DNA from 2 places in the Streptomyces sp. NPDC088923 genome. Region 1 is predicted to be linked to the other one. Evidence: predicted binding sites of a transcription regulator. Region 1 holds the regulator's gene; the other holds the start of a gene.
The links. The regulator HrcA, encoded in region 1, represses chaperone genes, less so after heat shock. The targets are predictions, from matches to a motif close to TTNGCACTCNGNNNNNCNGAGTGCNAA.

Region 1 (9,320 bases):
TTGTGCGCGTCGTACAGCGGGTCGAAGGCGCGGTCCGAGAGGAACGCGAGGTGCTTGCCGTCCGGGGTGAAGGCCGGGCTGTAGTCCTTGAAGCGCAGCGGTGTCGCCTCGACGGGGGCGAGGTCCGAGACGTGCGCGAGCTTGAGCTGGCGCAGCGGGTCGGGGCCCGGGTGGGACCAGGCGAGCCACGTGGAGTCGGGCGAGAAGACGAGTCCGCTCGCGTCCCCGTTCTCGCCGCGGTCCACCTCGCGCACCTCGCCCGTCGAGCGTTCCACGAGCAGCACCCGTCCGTCGTGGCTCGCGACGCCGAGCCGCTCGCCGTCCGGGGCGACCGCGAAGGAGAGGACGCGGCCGAGCTTGCCGCGCGCGATGCGGCGCGGGGCCGTGCCAGGAGCCGTACCGGTGGCGGGCGCGAACTCGATGGCGTCCTCGCCCTCGGCGTCGGTCACCCAGGCGACCCACTCCTCGCCGTCGAGCCGGAAGGTACGCGGCAGCCTGGCCCGTACCCCCTGTTCGCCCGCGAGGACACGCGTCGGCCCGTCGCGGTGCGTCACCCAGTGCACGGCGCCCCGCACCAGGACGGCGCTGCCGCGACCCGTCTGGTCGGGGCGGGCGGCGGAGAGCCAGCGGGACGCGGAGATCGCGAAGGGCTGGAGGTCGGCGCGCTGGCCGCCGAGACCGATGTCGAGCAGGCGCGGCTCGGCGCTCTCCAGGTCGTCGAGAATCCACAGCCGGCCCGCGCTCGACCAGACGACGCGGGTGCCGTCGGTGGCGGCTTGGCGGGCGTAGAAGCTGTCGGGTTCGACCGGCGAGTGGCGGCGCAGTTCACTGCCGTCGGGGAGCGAGGAGTAGAGCGCGCCGACACCCTCGTGGTCGGAGAGGAAGGCGATGCGACCGCCCACCCAGAGCGGGTCCTCGATGTTGCCGTCCAGGTCCGCGTGCACCCGCTGCCAGGCGCCCTCCGCGTCGGGCCCGAGCCACAACTTGCCCGCTGTACCGCCCCGGTAGCGCTTCCACCAGGCGGCCTCACGGCTCGGGACGGAGCAGAGCAGGACGCGCTCGCCCGCGGGCTCGTGGGCGAGGGCGCCGATCGGGCCGTACGGGAGGCGGCGGGGCGCGGAGCCGTCGACGGGCAGGGCGTGCGCCCAGGTCCGGCGCATCGACGCCTGGCCGTGCGCGGTGATCGCCACGACGTCGCCCTCGGGGGTCCAGCCGCGTACGGACGTCTTCTGGCTGCCCCAGTAGGTGAGGCGGCGGGCCGGGCCGCCCTCCAGGGGCGCGACGAAGACCTCGGGGGCGCCCTCGCGCTTGGAGGTCCAGGCGACCGTGGCGCCGTCGGGAGATATCCGCGGGTGCTGAACGGGAACGTTGTCGGCGCTGACGCGCCAGGCACGCCCTCCGTCCAGTGGGGCGATCCAGACGTCGTCCTCGGCGGTGAAGGCGATGAACTCGCCATGGATGTGCGGAAACCGTAGGTAGGCAGGCTGTGTCACAAGAACCACCCTAAGCACGGTGAAGGACAGGGGACAGGGCCTGCCGGGCAAGCTGTGGATAACTCCGCGGAAGTCGCGACAGCCGTTACTCGTTCGAGTGAGAGGATTTATTGATTACTCGGAGTTATCCACAGATCTGCGCGGAAGGCTTCCGCGCGGGCCTCGCAGGGGTTGGGATGGGTGGTGTGACGACGACGGAGAACAACCCCGCTCAGGAACGGCTGCGCACGGCGCGGACCGTGTGGCTGTGCGCTGCCGGGGCGGAAGGGCCGCCCCTCGTGCGCGCCACGTGGTTCGTCTTCCTCGAAGGTGTGTGGTGGATCGGCGCGGCGGCGGGCGGCGCCCTGGTGCGCCTGCTCGAACGCCGGCCGCGCGCCACACTCGCCCTGGACGGCCCCGAGCCGCTGGTCGCCGAGGGCGACGCCCGCCTGCACCGCACCGGTTTCCCCGCGCGGGTACGCGAGTCCTTCCTCGCCAAGTACGGCTGGGACCCGGCGATACCGGCCCGCCCGGGAGAGCGCCGGGTGCTCCTGGAGATAGCGGTACGGGACTGGGTCCCCGCGTCCCTCACGGACTGAGGGCCCCGCGAGTCACCGCACGGCGACGGCGAGGCTGACCACGTACTCCTCCCGAACGGTCCCGTCCGGGAAGACATCGGCCAGGATCTCCCGCTCCTCTGCGAGGAAGCGGTCCGTCCCTTCCTCACCGAGGACGAGGAAGTCGGAGTAGGTGGCGAGGTTGGCGAGGTGCGCGTCGAGTGAGACACCGCGGCTCCACCGCACCTGCCGCCGTAGGAAGGGCAGCTCATCGGGCAGCCGCCGGAAGCGGGCCTCGGGATCGTACGTGGCGTCGGCGCCGCCGAAGAGCCGACGCAACCGGGCGTCCTGCCCGGCGACCCAGGGAACCCCACCGTCCGAGTCGTTCCACCAGAGCGCGAGCGCGCCCCCGGTGCGGAGCACGCGCAGCGCCTCGGGAAGGGAGCGGCGGGGGTCGGTCCAGTGCCAGGACTGCGCGTAGGTGACCACATCGAGAGAGGAGGAGGCCAAGGGCAGAGCGTTCCCGTCCCCGAGCACGAGCGGGACCCCGGGCAGCCCGACCCGGAACTGAGCGGCCATCCCACCGCCCGGCTCCACCCCCACGACCCGGGCTCCCCGCTCGACCAGCACGCGCGTGCCCAGCCCCGTCCCGGCCCCGACGTCGGCGACGCGCGCCCCGACGAGCGAGAACCCGGCAAGCTCCTCGACGACGTCGAGGAGAGCGGAGGGATAGGAGGGACGGTGCGCGGCATAACTGGCGGCGGCGGAATCAAACGAAAGAGCCTGCGAAGAAGCACGGATCATCCCTCCATGCTTGACGCCCCCGCCCCCAACCGCCATGCCCGTTCAAGAGTTCCTCCACGAGCGAAGTCACCCCGCACGCATCCCCGCGAGAGGACAACCGTCATGGAGCCGGACCCGCAGTGCCGTGCACTCGGCATCAACGGGCTGCCCCGGCAGGGCGACCCAGCACGGTCTCGGCCCCGGGGCACCGGACGTACGGTCTCGCCCCCGACGTACCGGGACTTCCAGCCCCGTTCCCCCGGCCCCGCTCCCAAGCACCGCGCAGCCCGCCCGCGTCTACCCCCACCGACCCGTCCGTCCGGACAGGAGCGCCACCGCCGCCGTGCCCGCTGTCGAGGTGCGCAGGACCGAGGGGCCCAGGCGGCAGATACGGGCGCCGGCCTCGGTGAAGGTCGCGAGCTCCTCGGGGGCGACGCCGCCCTCGGGGCCGACGACGAGGACGATGTCGCCCTCGTCGGGCAGTGGCAGCGTGGCGAGCGGGGTGCTCGCGGTCCCTGCGTCCTCGTGGAGGACGACGGCGAGCGCCGCGCGGGCGAGGAGGGTCGCGGTCTCCTTCGTGGAGACGGCTTCGGCGACCTCGGGGAAGCGGGGGCGGCGCGACTGCTTGCCCGCCTCGCGCGCGGTCGCCCGCCACTTGGCGAGGGACTTCGCGCCCCGGTCGCCCCGCCACTGCGTCACACACCGCGCCGCCTGCCACGGCACGATCGCGTCGACACCCGTCTCGGTCATCGTCTCGACGGCGAGTTCCCCCCGGTCCCCCTTGGGCAGCGCCTGGACTACGACGAGCCGCGGACTCGGCACCGGCTCCTCGCGCAGCTCACCGACCTCGACGCTCAGCCGGTCCTTGCCCTCGACCGCCGTCACGACGCACGGCGCCCACCGCCCCTCGCCGTCGCTGAGCACGATCTCCTCGCCGGGACGCAGCCGCTTCACGGAGACCGCGTGCCGTCCCTCGGGCCCCTCGAGGACGAAGGCCCCGCCGGGCACGGCCTCTTCGGCGAGCCGGGGGGCGAGGAAAACGGCGGCGGTCATGCCGGTCCTTTCAGCGGTACGGGTGCGGCGGTCCGGGCGCGGCACGGGTTCTCCGGGCCGCCCAAGTCAGCGTGCCAACGGCGTGAGCGCCGCGCGCGTCTCGGCGGCGAGCGTCTCGACGAGGCGCCCGGCGGCGAGGGTGCGGGCCAGGCGGTGGCCCTGCCCGGCCCAGAGTGCCATGCCGTCCGCGTCTCCCGCGCCGGCCGCGGCACGCCGCAGCCCGGCCGTGAGGTGGTGCACCCGCGGGTACGCGGCCGGTGCCTCGGCCGAGTGCGCCCGTACGAAACGGTTGACGAGCCCGCGCGCGGGTCGGCCGGAGAAGGCGCGTGTGAGCGTCGTACGGGTGAAGTGCGGGCTGGTCAGCGCGGCCTTGTGCACGGGGTGCGCCCCGGACTCGGGGCAGGGGAGGAAGGCGGTGCCGAGCTGCGCGGCTTCGGCGCCCGCCGCGAGCACGGCGGCGATCTGTGTGCCGCGCATGAGACCACCCGCCGCGAGGAAGGGCAACGGCACGGTGTGGCGGACCTGTTCGAGAAGGCTGAGGAGCCCGAGCCCGCAGCCGTCGGTGGCGGGGTCGTCGTGGTGGGTGCCCTGATGGCCCCCGGCCTCGACACCCTGCACGCACAGTGCGTCCGCCCCCGCCCACTGCGCGGCGCGCGCCTCCTCAGGCGTGGTCACGGTGACGACGGTGAGGGTGCCGACGCGCTGGAAGGCATCGAGCACGTCGCGGCTGGGGCAGCCGAAGGTGAAGGAGACGACGGCGACGGGCTCGGCGAGCAGGACGGCGACCTTCGCGTCGAAGAAGTCGTCGAGCGCACCCCGCGGAAGGGCCCCGAGCGGTGCCCCGTACCGCTCGCTCTCCCCGGCCAGCCCGTCCGCGTACGCGTCGACGGTATCGGCGTCCGCCTCCGGCTGCGGCAGGAAGAGGTTGACGCCGAAGGGCCGCCCGGTCAGCTCGCGGGTGCGCCGCGCCTCGTCCCGTACCGCCTCGGCACTCTTGTACCCCCCGGCGAGAAACCCGAGCCCCCCGGCCTCCGACACGGCGGCGACCAGCTCAGGACAGGAGGCACCACCGGCCATCGGAGCCTGCACAACAGGATGGCGCAACAACTCGCCGAACACAGAGGACATCCCAAAATCGTCCCACGAGCCGCACCAGTGGCGCTCACGGGACCCGTATCCCAAGCCCCTCCGGCGTTTGAGGAGCGGGGTCCGGGGCGGAGCCCCGAAACGGGGTCCGGGGCGGAGCCCCGAGAGGCCCGCCCCGGACCGCGGCGACTACCGCCCCGCCCGCCTGTGGAACATTCAGCTCCGCCCGTTGAACGCGTCCTTGAGCCGCGAGAAGAGCCCCTGCTGCCCCGGCTGGAACTGCCCCGTGGGCCGCTCCTCGTTCCTGAGCTTGGCCAGCTCCCGCAGCAACCGCTCCTGGTCCGCGTCGAGCTTCCCCGGCGTCTGCACTTCGACGTGCACGATGAGGTCACCGCGCCCGCCCCCGCGCAGATGCGTGACCCCGCGCCCGTGCAGCGGCACGGACTGGCCCGACTGCGTACCCGGCCTGATGTCGACGTCCTCGGTCCCGTCGAGCGTGTCGAGCGGCACCTTCGTGCCGAGCGCGGCGGCCGTCATCGGGATCGTCACCGTGCAGTGCAGGTCGTCGCCGCGCCGCTGGAAGACGGAGTGGGCCGTCTCGTGGATCTCGACGTAGAGGTCACCGGCGGGGCCGCCGCCCGGGCCGACCTCGCCCTCACCCGCGAGCTGGATACGCGTGCCGTTGTCGACCCCGGCCGGGATCTTCACGGTGAGCGTGCGCCGCGAGCGGATACGGCCGTCACCGGCGCACTCGGGGCACGGGTTCGGCACGATCGTGCCGAAGCCCTGGCACTGCGGGCAGGGCCGCGAGGTCATGACCTGGCCCAGGAAGGACCGCGTCACCTGCGAGACCTCACCGCGTCCGCGACACATGTCGCAGGTCTGCGCCGAGGTACCCGGAGCCGCGCCCTCGCCGTTGCAGGTCGAGCAGATGATCGCGGTGTCGACCTGGATTTCCTTGGTGGTGCCGAAGGCCGCCTCGTTGAGGTCGATCTCCAGCCGGATCATGGCGTCCTGGCCCCGGCGGGTCCGCGAGCGCGGGCCGCGCTGCTGGGACGTACCGAAGAACGCGTCCATGATGTCCGAGAAGTTCCCGAAGCCCGCGCCGCCGAAGCCACCACCGGCCGCGCCCGCGCCGCCGGCCTGCGAGAGCGGGTCGCCGCCGAGGTCGTAGACCTGCTTCTTCTGCGGGTCCGAGAGCACCTCGTAGGCGGCGTTGATCTCCTTGAACCGCTCCTGGGTCTTCGGGTCGGGGTTGACGTCAGGGTGGAGTTCCCTGGCCAGCCGACGGAAGGCCTTCTTGATCTCGTCCGGGGAGGCGTCGCGGCGCACGCCGAGTACGGCGTAGTAGTCCGTGGCCACTTACGACTCCGCCAGGATCTGTCCGACGTAACGAGCCACTGCGCGTACCGCTCCCATCGTTCCGGGGTAGTCCATGCGGGTCGGTCCGACCACGCCGAGCTTGGCGACTGCCTCGCCGCCCGAACCGTAACCGACCGACACCACCGAGGTGGAGTTGAGCCCCTCGTAGGCGTTCTCATGACCGATCCGGACCGCCATCCGCGGGTCGGTGACCTCGCCGAGCAGCCGCAGGAGCACCACCTGCTCCTCCAGCGCCTCGAGCACCGGCCGGATCATGAGGGGGAAGTCCTGCCCGTAGCGCGCGAGGTTCGCCGTGCCGCCGATCATGAGCCGTTCCTCGGTCTCCTCGACGACCGTTTCGAGCAGCGTGGACAGGACGACGGCGACCGTGCCGCGGTCCTCCTGCTCGAAGGAGTCGGGCAGATCCTGGACGAGCTGGGGCACGTCGGCGAAGCGACGGCCCGAGATCCGGCTGTTGAGCCGGGCCCGCAGATCGGCCACGGAGGTCTCGCCGAACGGCGCCGGGCAGTCGATCATCCGCTGCTCGACGCGGCCCGTGTCGGTGATCAGCACGAGCATGACGCGCGCGGGGCTCATCGAGAGCAGCTCGACGTGCCGCACGGTGGAGCGCGTCAGCGAGGGGTACTGCACGACGGCGACCTGCCGCGTGAGCTGCGCGAGCAGCCGCACGGTCCGGCCCACGACGTCGTCGAGATCCACCGCGCTGTCCAGGAAACTCTGGATGGCGCGGCGCTCCGGCGCGGTCATCGGCTTGATGTCGGCGAGCTTGTCGACGAAGAGGCGGTAGCCCTTGTCGGTCGGGATACGGCCCGCGCTGGTGTGCGGCTGGGCGATGAACCCCTCGTCCTCCAGGGCCGCCATGTCGTTGCGCACGGTGGCCGGAGAGACGCCGAGACTGTGCCGCTCGGTGAGCGCCTTGGAGCCGACGGGCTCCTCGGTGCCGACGTAGTCCTGGACGATGGCGCGCAGGACTTCGAGTCTGCGTTCGCTGAGCACGCCGCCACCTCCCTGGCCTCCGGCCGGAGCCTCCGGTCCGGGCCTGGCACTCGCCCTGTCTGAGTGCCAGAACTTCCCCGGCCAGTGTACGGCCGTACGGTGGGCCCCGGGCAAGGCCGGGCAGCGCTTTATGGCACTTCACCGGCGGCCCGCCGACCTCGCGCCGGGCTCGTACCGGGGTGAGGGGGACGGAACGGGGCAGGGTGTCGGGAGGGACGGCCGGGACGGGGCGGGGACGGCGGGCGCACAGCGGCCGGTCGTCTCGCACCGCCACCGACGAGCGGGGAGCGCGATGGACTTGACCGAACTGCCGGAGTGGGAGCGCCCGGCGCCGGGTGTGGCGCGGCTGCGCCTGCCCGGCTGGGACTGCACGGCGGGGCTCGTACGGGGCGAGAGGGCGGCGCTCCTCGTGGACCCGGGCGCGGGCCTCGCGCAGGGCGAGGCGGCGCGGCGGGCGGCGGAACGCCTCCTCGGGGACGGCGCGCACGTGACGCATCTCGCACTCACGCACCCGCACTTCGACCACGTCCTCGGCGCGCCCGCCTTCGCGGTCCCGGTGTACGCGGCGGCGGGCGCCGAGTCGCTCCTCGGTACGGAGTCCGGCCGCGCCGGTCTGTGCGAGGACGCGGTACGGCACGGGCTCGACACCGCGGAGGCGAGGCGGTCCGCGGCCCTGCTGCGAGGCCCGGACCAGCCGGTGAGCGGCGAGTCGGCGCTCGACCTCGGCGGCGGGCGGCGCGTGCTGCTCGCCGACGTGGGGCCCGGGCACTCGGGCCATGACCTCGCGCTCGTGGTGCCGGGCGAGCGGACGGTGGTCTTCTGTGGGGATCTCGTGGAGGAATCGGGCGAGCCGCAGGCGGGGAGCGACGCCGTCCCGGCGCGGTGGCCCGAGGCTCTGGACCGGCTGCTCGCGCTGGGCGGTGACGAGGCGGTGTACGTGCCGGGGCACGGCGCGCTCGTGGACGCGGCGTTCGTACGGCGTCAGCGGGACGCGCTCGCGCGGCGGTTCGGGGTGTCGTGAGAGGGCCCGGGCGCGGGGTGGTGCGAGCTGGACCGGGCGCGGGGTGGCGGCGCGTCGTGAGCGGGCGGGTGTCGGCATGTCCGGGGCGGCGCGACGGGCCCCCACGGCGTGTCGTGGTCGCCCGGACGGCCGTATGTTCCTATCGTCCTGGGAATGCGCGCGTACTCCCCCGATCTCACCCCGCCTTGGAAGAAGCGGCGGGCCGTCCCTCAGGTGCCGCTGGAGCGGGACCTCGTCGTGGAGGAGGTGACGAGTGGTTTCTGCGGCGCGGTGACCGGGTGGGAGAAATCGGCGCAGGGACTCGTCGTGTCGCTGGAGGACCGTTTCGGCAAGACACGGGTCTTCCCGCTCACGGAGGGCGGTTTCCTCCTGGAAGGTCACGCGGTCACCCTCGTACGACCCGCCGCCGCGACCCCGGCGGCCCCCTCCCGCACCGCCTCCGGCTCTGTCGCGGTTCCCGGCGCGCGGGCGCGCGTGGCGCGAGCGGGGCGGATCTACGTGGAGGGGCGGCACGACGCGGAACTGGTGGAACGGGTATGGGGTGACGACCTGCGGATCGAGGGGGTCGTGGTCGAGTACCTGGAGGGTGTCGACGATCTCCCCTCGATCGTCGAGGAGTTCGCGCCGGGCCCCGACGCGCGGCTCGGGGTCCTGGTCGACCACCTGGTGCCGGGCTCGAAGGAGGCGCGCATCGCGGCGGGGGTCGCGAGCCCGCACGCGCTGGTCGTGGGGCACCCGTACATCGACATCTGGGAGGCGGTGAAACCGTCCTCGGTCGGTATCGCGGCCTGGCCCCGCGTCCCGCGCGGGCAGGACTGGAAGACGGGCATCTGCCGCGCCCTCGGCTGGCCGGAGAACACGGGCGCGGCCTGGCAGCTCATCCTCTCCCACGTCCATTCGTACAAGGACCTGGAACCGGAACTGCTCGGCCGCGTGGAGGAACTGATCGACTTCGTGACGGTTCCCGAC
Region 2 (9,320 bases), 1.1 Mb from region 1:
CCCGCCGCACGGGCGGCGCCGTCGAGGACGTGGACGACGAGCAGGTCGTGGACGCGATCAAGCTCCTCGCGCGCACCGAGGGCATCTTCGCCGAGACGGCGGGCGGCGTCACGGTCGGTGTCACGCGCAAGCTCATCGAGAACGGGCAGCTCGACCCCGCCCTGACCACCGTCGTCCTCAACACCGGCGACGGCCTCAAGACCCTGGACGCGGTCGCCCCGACCACCGGGCCCACCGCGACCATCCGCCCCGACCTGGACGCCTTCCGCGCCGCCGGTCTCGCGGGCTGAGCCCGGCCGGGCTCCGCTGAGCCCCGGCCGAGCCCGTCCCCCCAACTTTCCGCGCTGCCCGAGAAAGGCCACGCCATGAGCGTTTCCGTTCGTATCCCGACCATCCTGCGCACCTACACCGGCGGCCAGGCCGAGGTCCCCGCCGAGGGCGCGACCGTCGCCGAGGTCCTCGCCGACCTGGAGCGCAACCACACCGGCATCTCTGCCCGCGTCCTCGACGACGACGGCAAGCTCCGCCGCTTCGTCAACCTCTACGTCAACGACGACGACATCCGCTTCGAGCAGGGCCTCGACACCGCCACCCCGGACGGCACGGGCATCTCGATCATCCCGGCGGTCGCCGGCGGCTGCTGAGCCCCGCGCCGGACGGTCCCCGCCTCGCCCGTACCCCTCGCTTCACCCCTGCCCCCTCCGCACCACAAGCGGAGGGGGCAATTCCATGGGATTCGCAGGAGTAGAGTCGGGGTATTGCTTCGCCCCTTTCTTCACGGCGGCTCCAGGAATCCCCGACGCCGCACGCGCACCTGTCGGAAACCTGGGAATCAATTCCGCTTTCCGTGCCGCCCATTTGCGGCTTTGCGTTCCTTTTGCCGGGCCCGACGTGTCCTGAACTCCCGTGAATTCTCCGGCCATGTCAGGATGCGGGCCGAGCCGATTTCTCGTCCGACTGACCTGTTGCGGACGGCAGTTGGGCAGATACATTCAGCGGCGGTCGACGCGTTCCGGCGCACGCCCCCCAAGATTCCCGCGGGGGTGAGGTCTGACCCGGGTGCGCGAAGTGCGTTCCTGTGCAAGGGCCAGTAATAGGGGAGTTAGGCATGGCTCAGGGCACCGTCAAGTGGTTCAACGCGGAGAAGGGCTACGGCTTCATCGCGGTCGACGGTGGTGCGGATGTATTCGTCCACTACAGCGCGATCCAGATGGACGGTTACCGCACCCTGGAGGAGGGTCAGCGGGTCGAGTTCGAGATCTCGCAGGGCCAGAAGGGCCCGCAGGCGGACATGGTCCGCGCTGCCGCCTGAACAGCGCTCCGACCGGTACGGGGCCCCGCGGCCGCGTACGACACGACATGACGAGCACGGGCGAGGGCCCGCACCCGGAGAGCGGGGGCGGGCCCTCGCCGCGTGTGCGCGTACGCGCGGCGGGCGCGGCGGCCCCGGACGGGCCGGCGTCCGGGGCCGCCGCGCCCGCGCGCTTACACGCACGGGTGGCATGGGTCGGCCCCGGGTCGGGTAAGGCGCACTCAAGTGGCTTGCACTCGATGGGGCAGAGTGCTAATCATTAGCGTTAGCACTCTGATGGTGAGAGTGACAGAGAGACCGGGTCGGTGAGGCCCGGCGGCCCCGCCGTGGCAAGGAATTCGGCGCGGGTCCCAGGCCGTCCGTCGCGGGCGCCACACGGTCCCTCAGCCCACCCCGTGTCCTGGGAGGACCACTTCACATGGCCAAGATCATCGCGTTCGACGAGGAGGCGCGGCGCGGCCTTGAGCGCGGTATGAACCAGCTCGCCGACGCCGTCAAGGTGACCCTCGGTCCCAAGGGCCGCAACGTCGTCCTGGAGAAGAAGTGGGGCGCCCCCACGATCACCAACGATGGTGTCTCCATCGCCAAGGAGATCGAGCTGGAGGACCCGTACGAGAAGATCGGCGCCGAGCTGGTCAAGGAGGTCGCGAAGAAGACGGACGACGTCGCCGGTGACGGCACGACGACCGCGACCGTCCTGGCCCAGGCCCTGGTCCGCGAGGGCCTGCGCAACGTGGCCGCCGGCGCCAACCCGATGGCCCTGAAGCGCGGCATCGAGCAGGCCGTCGAGGCCGTCTCGGGCGCGCTCCTGGAGCAGGCCAAGGACGTGGAGACCAAGGAGCAGATCGCCTCCACCGCCTCCATCTCCGCCGCCGACACCCAGATCGGCGAGCTCATCGCCGAGGCCATGGACAAGGTGGGCAAGGAAGGCGTCATCACCGTCGAGGAGTCCCAGACCTTCGGTCTGGAGCTGGAACTCACCGAGGGTATGCGCTTCGACAAGGGCTACATCTCGGCGTACTTCGCCACCGACATGGAGCGCATGGAGTCGTCGCTCGACGACCCGTACATCCTCATCGCGAACTCCAAGATCAGCAACGTGAAGGACCTCCTTCCGCTGCTGGAGAAGGTCATGCAGTCCGGCAAGCCGCTGCTGATCATCGCCGAGGACGTCGAGGGCGAGGCGCTCTCCACCCTGGTCGTCAACAAGATCCGCGGCACCTTCAAGTCCGTCGCGGTCAAGGCCCCCGGCTTCGGCGACCGCCGCAAGGCCATGCTCGGCGACATCGCCATCCTCACCGGTGGCCAGGTCATCTCCGAGGAGGTCGGCCTCAAGCTGGAGAACGCCGGCATCGAGCTGCTCGGCCGCGCCCGCAAGGTCGTCATCACCAAGGACGAGACGACCATCGTGGACGGCGCCGGCGACAGCGAGCAGGTCGCGGGCCGCGTCAACCAGATCCGCGCCGAGATCGAGAACAGCGACTCGGACTACGACCGAGAGAAGCTCCAGGAGCGCCTGGCGAAGCTCGCCGGTGGCGTCGCCGTCATCAAGGCCGGTGCCGCGACCGAGGTCGAGCTCAAGGAGCGCAAGCACCGCATCGAGGACGCCGTGCGCAACGCCAAGGCGGCTGTCGAGGAGGGCATCGTCGCCGGCGGCGGCGTGGCCCTGCTCCAGGCCTCCGCGGTCTTCGACAAGCTGGAGCTCGAAGGCGACGAGGCGACCGGCGCTGCCGCCGTGCGCACCGCCCTGGAGGCCCCGCTCAAGCAGATCGCCGTCAACGCCGGCCTCGAAGGCGGCGTCGTGGTGGAGAAGGTCCGCAACCTTGAGGTCGGCTACGGCCTCAACGCCGCGACCGGCGAGTACGTGAACATGATCGCCGAGGGCATCCTCGACCCGGCCAAGGTCACGCGCTCCGCCCTCCAGAACGCGGCCTCCATCGCCGCGCTCTTCCTCACCACCGAGGCCGTCATCGCCGACAAGCCGGAGAAGGCCGCCCCGGCCGCCCCGGGCGGCATGCCGGGCGGTGACATGGACTTCTGATCCGGCCCCCGGCCGCACGGCCGGGCTCGGATGAGGGTTCCCCGGGGCCCGTACGTCTGCGGACGTGCGGGCCCCGGTTGCGTGTGGGGGGCTTGCTGGGCGAGGCGGGTACGGGTTCCCTGCGGGGCGGGGTGGGGGCCCGCGCGCGTACGGCGCGGGCGGCTCGTGCCCGTACCGCGTCGGGCGGGCGCCGTTCCTGCGCCCCGTACACGTGAAAGCGGCACCTCCCGGTCCAGGAGGTGCCGCTTCTTCGTGTGGCCGACCGTCCGCGTTCCCCCGGGGAGCGACGGCCGTGCCGGGTGCGGCCCGCGTCGCTTCCCCCGAATCCGGCGCGGGCCGCCCCCGTACCACCGCCCCGTTCCGGACGGTCGTCACCGGGACAGGATGCCGTGAACGGGCCCGGCAGGGTATGAGTACTTGTACTCATAGAGGCGGTCACGGCGAACGTCGCGGGCCGCGCGGCCCGACAGCCTCACGGACTTCTCGTACTCCAGGAAGAGGACGGCACGGTGGACGGAGCGGACGCGGACCCCGTCGCGCTCGCCCGGCTGCTCGAACTCGCCGTCGCGGCACTCCACGAGACCCGCCCCGAACAGCTGTGGGCCCTCGCCTTCACCGAACTGCTCGACGCGCTCGACGCCGACCTCGCCGTCCGCAAGGCCGGGGAATGGAACCCGGGCGAGGGCACCGTCCGGCTGTGGACCCCCGAGGGCCCGGCCCACCACCTCCTCGGCCCCGACCAGCTCGACGTGATCCGCGCCGGCTACCCCTTCGTCGACCACTACACCGCCGGCCACCCCCTCGAACCCCTCACCGCCCGCACCACCGCCGGAGCCCACGCCTGGCGCCACGCCGCACCCGCCGGACGCCTGCGCGACGCGCTCGGCTCCACCGACATCCTCGCCCTGCCGCTCCCGCGCCCCGAGAACGGCGCCATCAACGGCTGTCTCCTGCACCGCACGGGCCGCACCCCCTTCACCCCCGCCCACCTCGCCTACGCCCGCCGGGCCCAGCCCGTACTCGCCGCCGTCGAGGCACACGCCGGCCACCTGCGCGCCTGGCGCACGCCCCCCGGCGGCCCGGAAGCGGCGAAGGTACGGGAGGAACGCGCCGCCCAACTCGGCCTCACCCCGCGCGAGATCACCGTCCTCGCCCTGCTCGCCGAGGCCCGCACCGCGAGCGCCATCGCCCAGCGCCTCGGCATCTCCCCCCGTACCGTCCACCGCCACCTCGCCCACCTCTACCGCAAGTTCGGGACGACGGACCGGCTCGCGACGGTGCTGCGGGCGCGGGAGACGGGCGTGCTGTGAGGCGGGGGTGCTCGGTGAGGTGGGGCGTGCTGCGCAGTGGTGAGCCGTCCGCTCAGGCACCCGGGGCGCGGGCCGGGAGGGAGTTGAGGAGCTGGAGCTTCTCGTGGCTGTCGGTGCCGGGGGTCGCGGTGTAGACGAGGAGCGACTGCCACTGGGCGGGATCGATGAGCACCTGGCAGTACAGGTCGAGCGCCCCGAGATCCGGGTGGCGCACCCGCTTCGTCTCGGTCTGCGGCAGACCCACCTCGTGCGCCGCCCACAGCGCGGCGAACTCCTCGCTGCGCGCGAGCAGCGCCTCGGCGATCTCCTCGGCGCGCCCGCCCTTCCCCTCCCGCGCGTACGCCGCGCGCAACTCCGAGGCGAAGAACCGCCCGCGCAGCGTGTGGTCCTCCGCCGGGTAGAGCGGCCGCACGGTGCCGGGCGCGGCGAACCAGCGGTACGTGATGCTGCGCTCCAGACCGGTGAAAAGGGTCTGGTCCCCGAGCAGCGCGGTCGCCGCGTGGGTCTGCTTGAGCGTCTCGCCGACACCCGAGAGGACCTGCGCGGGGGTGTCCTCCAGTCGGTCGAGGATGCGCATGAGACCCGGTGTGATGTGGTCCGTGCGGCTCGTGCGGGCGGGGGCGTTGTGGCCGGCGAGGAGGAAGAGGTGGTCGCGTTCGGCGAGCGTGAGGCGCAGCCCGCGCGCCATCGCGGCGAGCATCTGCTCCGAGGGCTGCGGACCGCGCTCCTGCTCGATGCGCGTGTAGTAGTCGGCGGACATCTCGCACAACGCCGCCACCTCCTCGCGCCGCAGCCCACCGGTACGGCGGCGCGGACCGCGCGGCAGCCCGACGTCCTCGGGTTGCAGCGCGGCCCGTCGGGTGCGCAGGAAGTCGGCGAGCTGAGCCCGGTCCACGGCGGTCCTCCTGAAGGGTGTCCCTGACGGTGGGGCTGGTGGTGACCGTCTGAGTGGCGGTGGCGGTGGCGGTGGCGGTGGCAGTGGCAGTGGCGGTGGCAGTGGCGGTGGTGCTGGTGTTGGTCCTGGTGGCGGTGACGGTCTTGGTGGCGGTGGCGGACTTGGCGTCGATGATGCCGGGCGGGCGGGGGTGCGTGCGCCCGGGGGTGGCGTGCCGTTGGGGCGGGGAGTGGTGGAGCGGGGTGGGGTGAGGCGGGCCGGGCACGGCGCGGCGGGGTACGACGGGGCGCTTCCGGCCGTGTCCTGGCCGGGGCTCACAGCAGCATGCCGCCGCTCGCCTCGATGCGCTGCCCGGTGATCCAGCGGGTGCCGTCGGCGAGGAGCGAGGCGACGGCCGCGCCGATGTCGACGGGGTCGCCGACGTGACCCATCGCGATGACGCTCGCGAGGCCCTCCCGTACCTGCTCGCTGTCACGCAGGTAGCCGCCGCCGAAGTCGGTTCCGGTGGCACCGGGGGCGATCGCGTTGACCGCGATGCCGCGCGGGCCCAGCTCCTTGGCGAGGTACCGCGTGAAGACCTCCACGGCACCCTTCATGGCGGCGTACGGCGCGGCGTCCGACTGCGTGAAGCGTGTCAGCCCGGTCGAGACGTTGAGCACCCGGCCGCCGTCGGCGAGCAGCGGAAGGAGCGTCTGGGTGAGCAGGTACGGACCCTTGAAGTGCACCTCGTACATGCTGTCGAGCTGCGCCGCCGTCGTCTCGGCGACGGGCGCCATCGCGGCGGAACCGGCGTTGTTGAAGAGGTGGTCGAAAGTGTCCCGCCCCCAGTGCTCGGCCAGCGCGGCCCGCACGTCCGCGGCGAAGCCCGGGAACGAGCCGAACTCGGTCGTGTCGAGCCGGAAGGCCACGGCGGTACGCCCCAGCCCGCGCACCGCGGCGAGCACCGCCTCGATCTCCTCGGCGTGCGAGCGGTAGGTTAGGAGGAGGTCCTGCCCGGCCGCGGCGAGATGCAGGGCGGCCTCCTTGCCCAGTCCGCGGTTGGCGCCGGTGACGAGGGTGATCTTGGGGGTGGCGGCGGGGGCGGGCGTCGCGGTGGGGGTGGCGGCGTCGCGGTTGTCGTGGTGGTCGCTCATGGGGTGCTCCGTAGACGTTCGCGTGGGCTTTCGCTTACGTCATCGAGAGTGCCCGGTGGGGCGAGGGGGATGAAGGCCGCACTCATCGGGGGATGGTGAGTCCCCCCTTGTGGGGGTGGGGGTGGGCGCGGTGTGGGGATGGGGGTGCGAGCGGTGCGGGAGGAAGTGTGGTGATTGGGGCGCGTTGAGATCAGGGTCCGTGTGGGGTGCGCGTGGAGCCAGGTGGTGCGGGGTGGTGTGGCGCGCGGGGGCCGGGGCGGGGGCGGGCGTGGCGCGCGTGGGTGTGTCTCAGTGGCGGCGCTGGGCGCGGAGATAGAGGCCACTCAGGACGAGCGTGGGCACGGCGAAGCCGAGGGCCAGATTGGCCTGCCGGTGATGATCCGCGTTGCACGCGCTCGCGGTGGGCCCACCGGACTCCCCGGTCCCCAGCACACTCCCGCAACCGCTCCCGCCCACCGGCCACATGAGCAGCGCGAGCACGACGAGGACCCCGAGCCCCGCGAGGCCGCCGTAAAGACGGGGGGCGGTGATACGCATACCAAGACGCTACGGCACCGGGGGGCCCACTGGAAGGGGAGCGGAGGGGCGGGGTCCGGATGGGGCGGGGGGGCGGTCGGAGAGAGAGGGTGGGTGGGGAGCGGGTGGGGGGCTGGGTGGGGTGTCGGGGTGTGCTGAGGGCTGCTGCGGGGGTGGGGTGAGGGGCGGGGGAGTGGGGCTGGGGTGGGGGCTTGGGAGGGGGCGAGAGTGGGCTTAGGGGCATGGGTGGGTGGCGAGTGCTGGGAGTGGGCGGGGAGTTGGGGGTGGACTCGGAGGCTGAGCGGGCCGGGGGCGGGGTCGGAGCCGAGGCCGGGGGCAGGAGGGGCGGTGGGGCGAGTCGGAGACGGAGTTGGAAAAGGGGGATGGCGGGGAGGGAGCGGAGCGGGAGCCGGGGGCAGGCGGTAGCCGCCTTGAGCGGCTCCAAGGCCGGGGCCGGGACGGGTGGCGGCGGATAGGGCAGGCAGGGCAGGCAGGGGCGGCGGTGTGGCGAGTGTGCGGGCTTGCGCCTGTGCCTGCGTCTGTCCCCTCGCCTGTCCCCTCGTCTGCCCCTGCGCTACCTGTGCCGGGACACACCCCCACCCACCCGGGGGGCGACCCCGATACCAGTCTTTCGCAAGTCACCACCCCCCAGGCACCACCATCCGAAATCTGTGGATAAAGTCGGTGAACCCAAAAAAGCGCTCACTCTTCCGTGTGAGAGGAATTCGCTGTCCACAGGGCGGATTTGCCCACCGCCGCCGCGCGTGATCAAGTGCCCGTAATCCAGGTGCCGCCACCCCAGCACCGCCGCTACGGTCGCGACATGCCTCGACTGGAACGGTTGACCGCCGCGCACGCCTCGGCGGTGCTGGAGTTCGAGCGGGCCGAGCGGGAGTGGTTCGCGCGGTGGGTGCCGGACCGGGGGGACCCCTACTTCACCGCCGAGGGCTTCGCCGAGCGGCACGCCGCGCTCCTGGCCGAGCAGGACGCGGGCGTCTGCCGCTTCCACGTACTGCTCGACGACGACGGGCACACCGTGCTCGGCCGCTTCAACCTCATGGACATCGTGGCCGGCGAGGACGTGGAACTGGGCTACCGGCTCGCGCGCCGGGCCACGGGGCGCGGGCTGGCGACCGCAGCCGTACGGGAGGTGTGCGCCCTCGCCTGTGCGTCGCTCGGCCTGTCACGGGTGTGGGCGGACACGGCCGCCCGTAACACCGCGTCCCGCGCAGTCCTCGCGCGTGCGGGATTCGGCCCCGGTGTACCGGTCGACCGGGCGGGAGAACCGGTACTGCGGCACGTCCGCCGGCTGTGACGAGCCGGTACGAGGCCAGGCCGCCGCGCCCCGCGGGCCTCACGGCATGCGCCGCGACGGGACCGGTGAGCAGCACCACATCCCATACTGCGCCGCAGGGCAGGCGGCTAGGCTCGCCAAACATGGACATAGCAGTCGACGACCTGGCCGGCCCCGCCATCGCCGCCTTCCTGGAGGCCCACGTCTCCCAGCTTCGCGCCCTCTCCCCGCCCGAGAGCACCCACGCGCTCGACCTCGACGGGCTGCGCGCACCAGAAGTGACCTTCTGGACCGCGCGCGAGAGCGGCGAGATCGTCGGCTGCTGCGCCGTCAAGCGGATCGCCCCGGGACACGGCGAACTCAAGTCCATGCGCACCGACTCCACGCGCACCCGCTCCGGCATCGCCTCCGCACTGCTGGGCCACGCCCTCGACGAGTCGCGCCGCGCCGGGATGAGCCGCGTCAGCCTGGAGACCGGAGCGGACGACTTCTTCCTCCCGGCCCGCACGCTCTACGCCAAATTCGGCTTCCGCCCCTGCCCGCCCTTCGGCACCTACCGCGAGGACCCACTCAGCGTCTTCCTCACCCGCACGCTCTGAGCGGCACGCTCTGAGCCGCAGGCCGCGGCTCTGCCCGTCGCGCGCCGTCCGTCCCGCGCCGCACCTGGCCCGTCCCGCGCCGCACCTGGCCCGTCCCGCGCCGCCCGTCGTGCGCGCCGCTCGTCCCGCCACTCGTGTCGTCCCGCCACCCGTGGCGCTGCAGGCTAACCGCTCTCCCCGCGACTCGCCGGGGAATCTCCCGAAGCCGCGCCGAAATGGT

Region 2: the regulator HrcA is predicted to act here: its motif matches at 1,542-1,568, upstream of groL (chaperonin GroEL).

Annotation. Positions count from the first base shown of each region.
Region 1 covers NZ_JBIVIO010000001.1:1,691,661-1,700,980, reverse strand. The annotation lists gene ACIP4O_RS07720 (S41 family peptidase) at 1-1,493, opposite strand, end outside; gene ACIP4O_RS07715 (pyridoxamine 5'-phosphate oxidase family protein) at 1,679-2,071, shown strand; gene ACIP4O_RS07710 (class I SAM-dependent methyltransferase) at 2,084-2,869, opposite strand; gene ACIP4O_RS07705 (16S rRNA (uracil(1498)-N(3))-methyltransferase) at 3,110-3,865, opposite strand; gene ACIP4O_RS07700 (nitronate monooxygenase) at 3,932-4,993, opposite strand; gene dnaJ (molecular chaperone DnaJ) at 5,168-6,313, opposite strand; gene hrcA (heat-inducible transcriptional repressor HrcA) at 6,314-7,330, opposite strand; gene ACIP4O_RS07685 (MBL fold metallo-hydrolase) at 7,623-8,351, shown strand; gene ACIP4O_RS07680 (DUF3097 domain-containing protein) at 8,505-9,320, shown strand, end outside.
Region 2 covers NZ_JBIVIO010000001.1:569,535-578,854, forward strand. The annotation lists gene thrC (threonine synthase) at 1-290, shown strand, start outside; gene ACIP4O_RS02765 (MoaD/ThiS family protein) at 366-644, shown strand; gene ACIP4O_RS02770 (cold-shock protein) at 1,109-1,312, shown strand; gene groL (chaperonin GroEL) at 1,731-3,353, shown strand; gene ACIP4O_RS02780 (response regulator transcription factor) at 3,863-4,663, shown strand; gene ACIP4O_RS02785 (helix-turn-helix transcriptional regulator) at 4,716-5,558, opposite strand; gene ACIP4O_RS02790 (SDR family NAD(P)-dependent oxidoreductase) at 5,873-6,691, opposite strand; gene ACIP4O_RS02795 (hypothetical protein) at 6,980-7,228, opposite strand; gene ACIP4O_RS02800 (GNAT family N-acetyltransferase) at 8,031-8,522, shown strand; gene ACIP4O_RS02805 (GNAT family N-acetyltransferase) at 8,645-9,100, shown strand.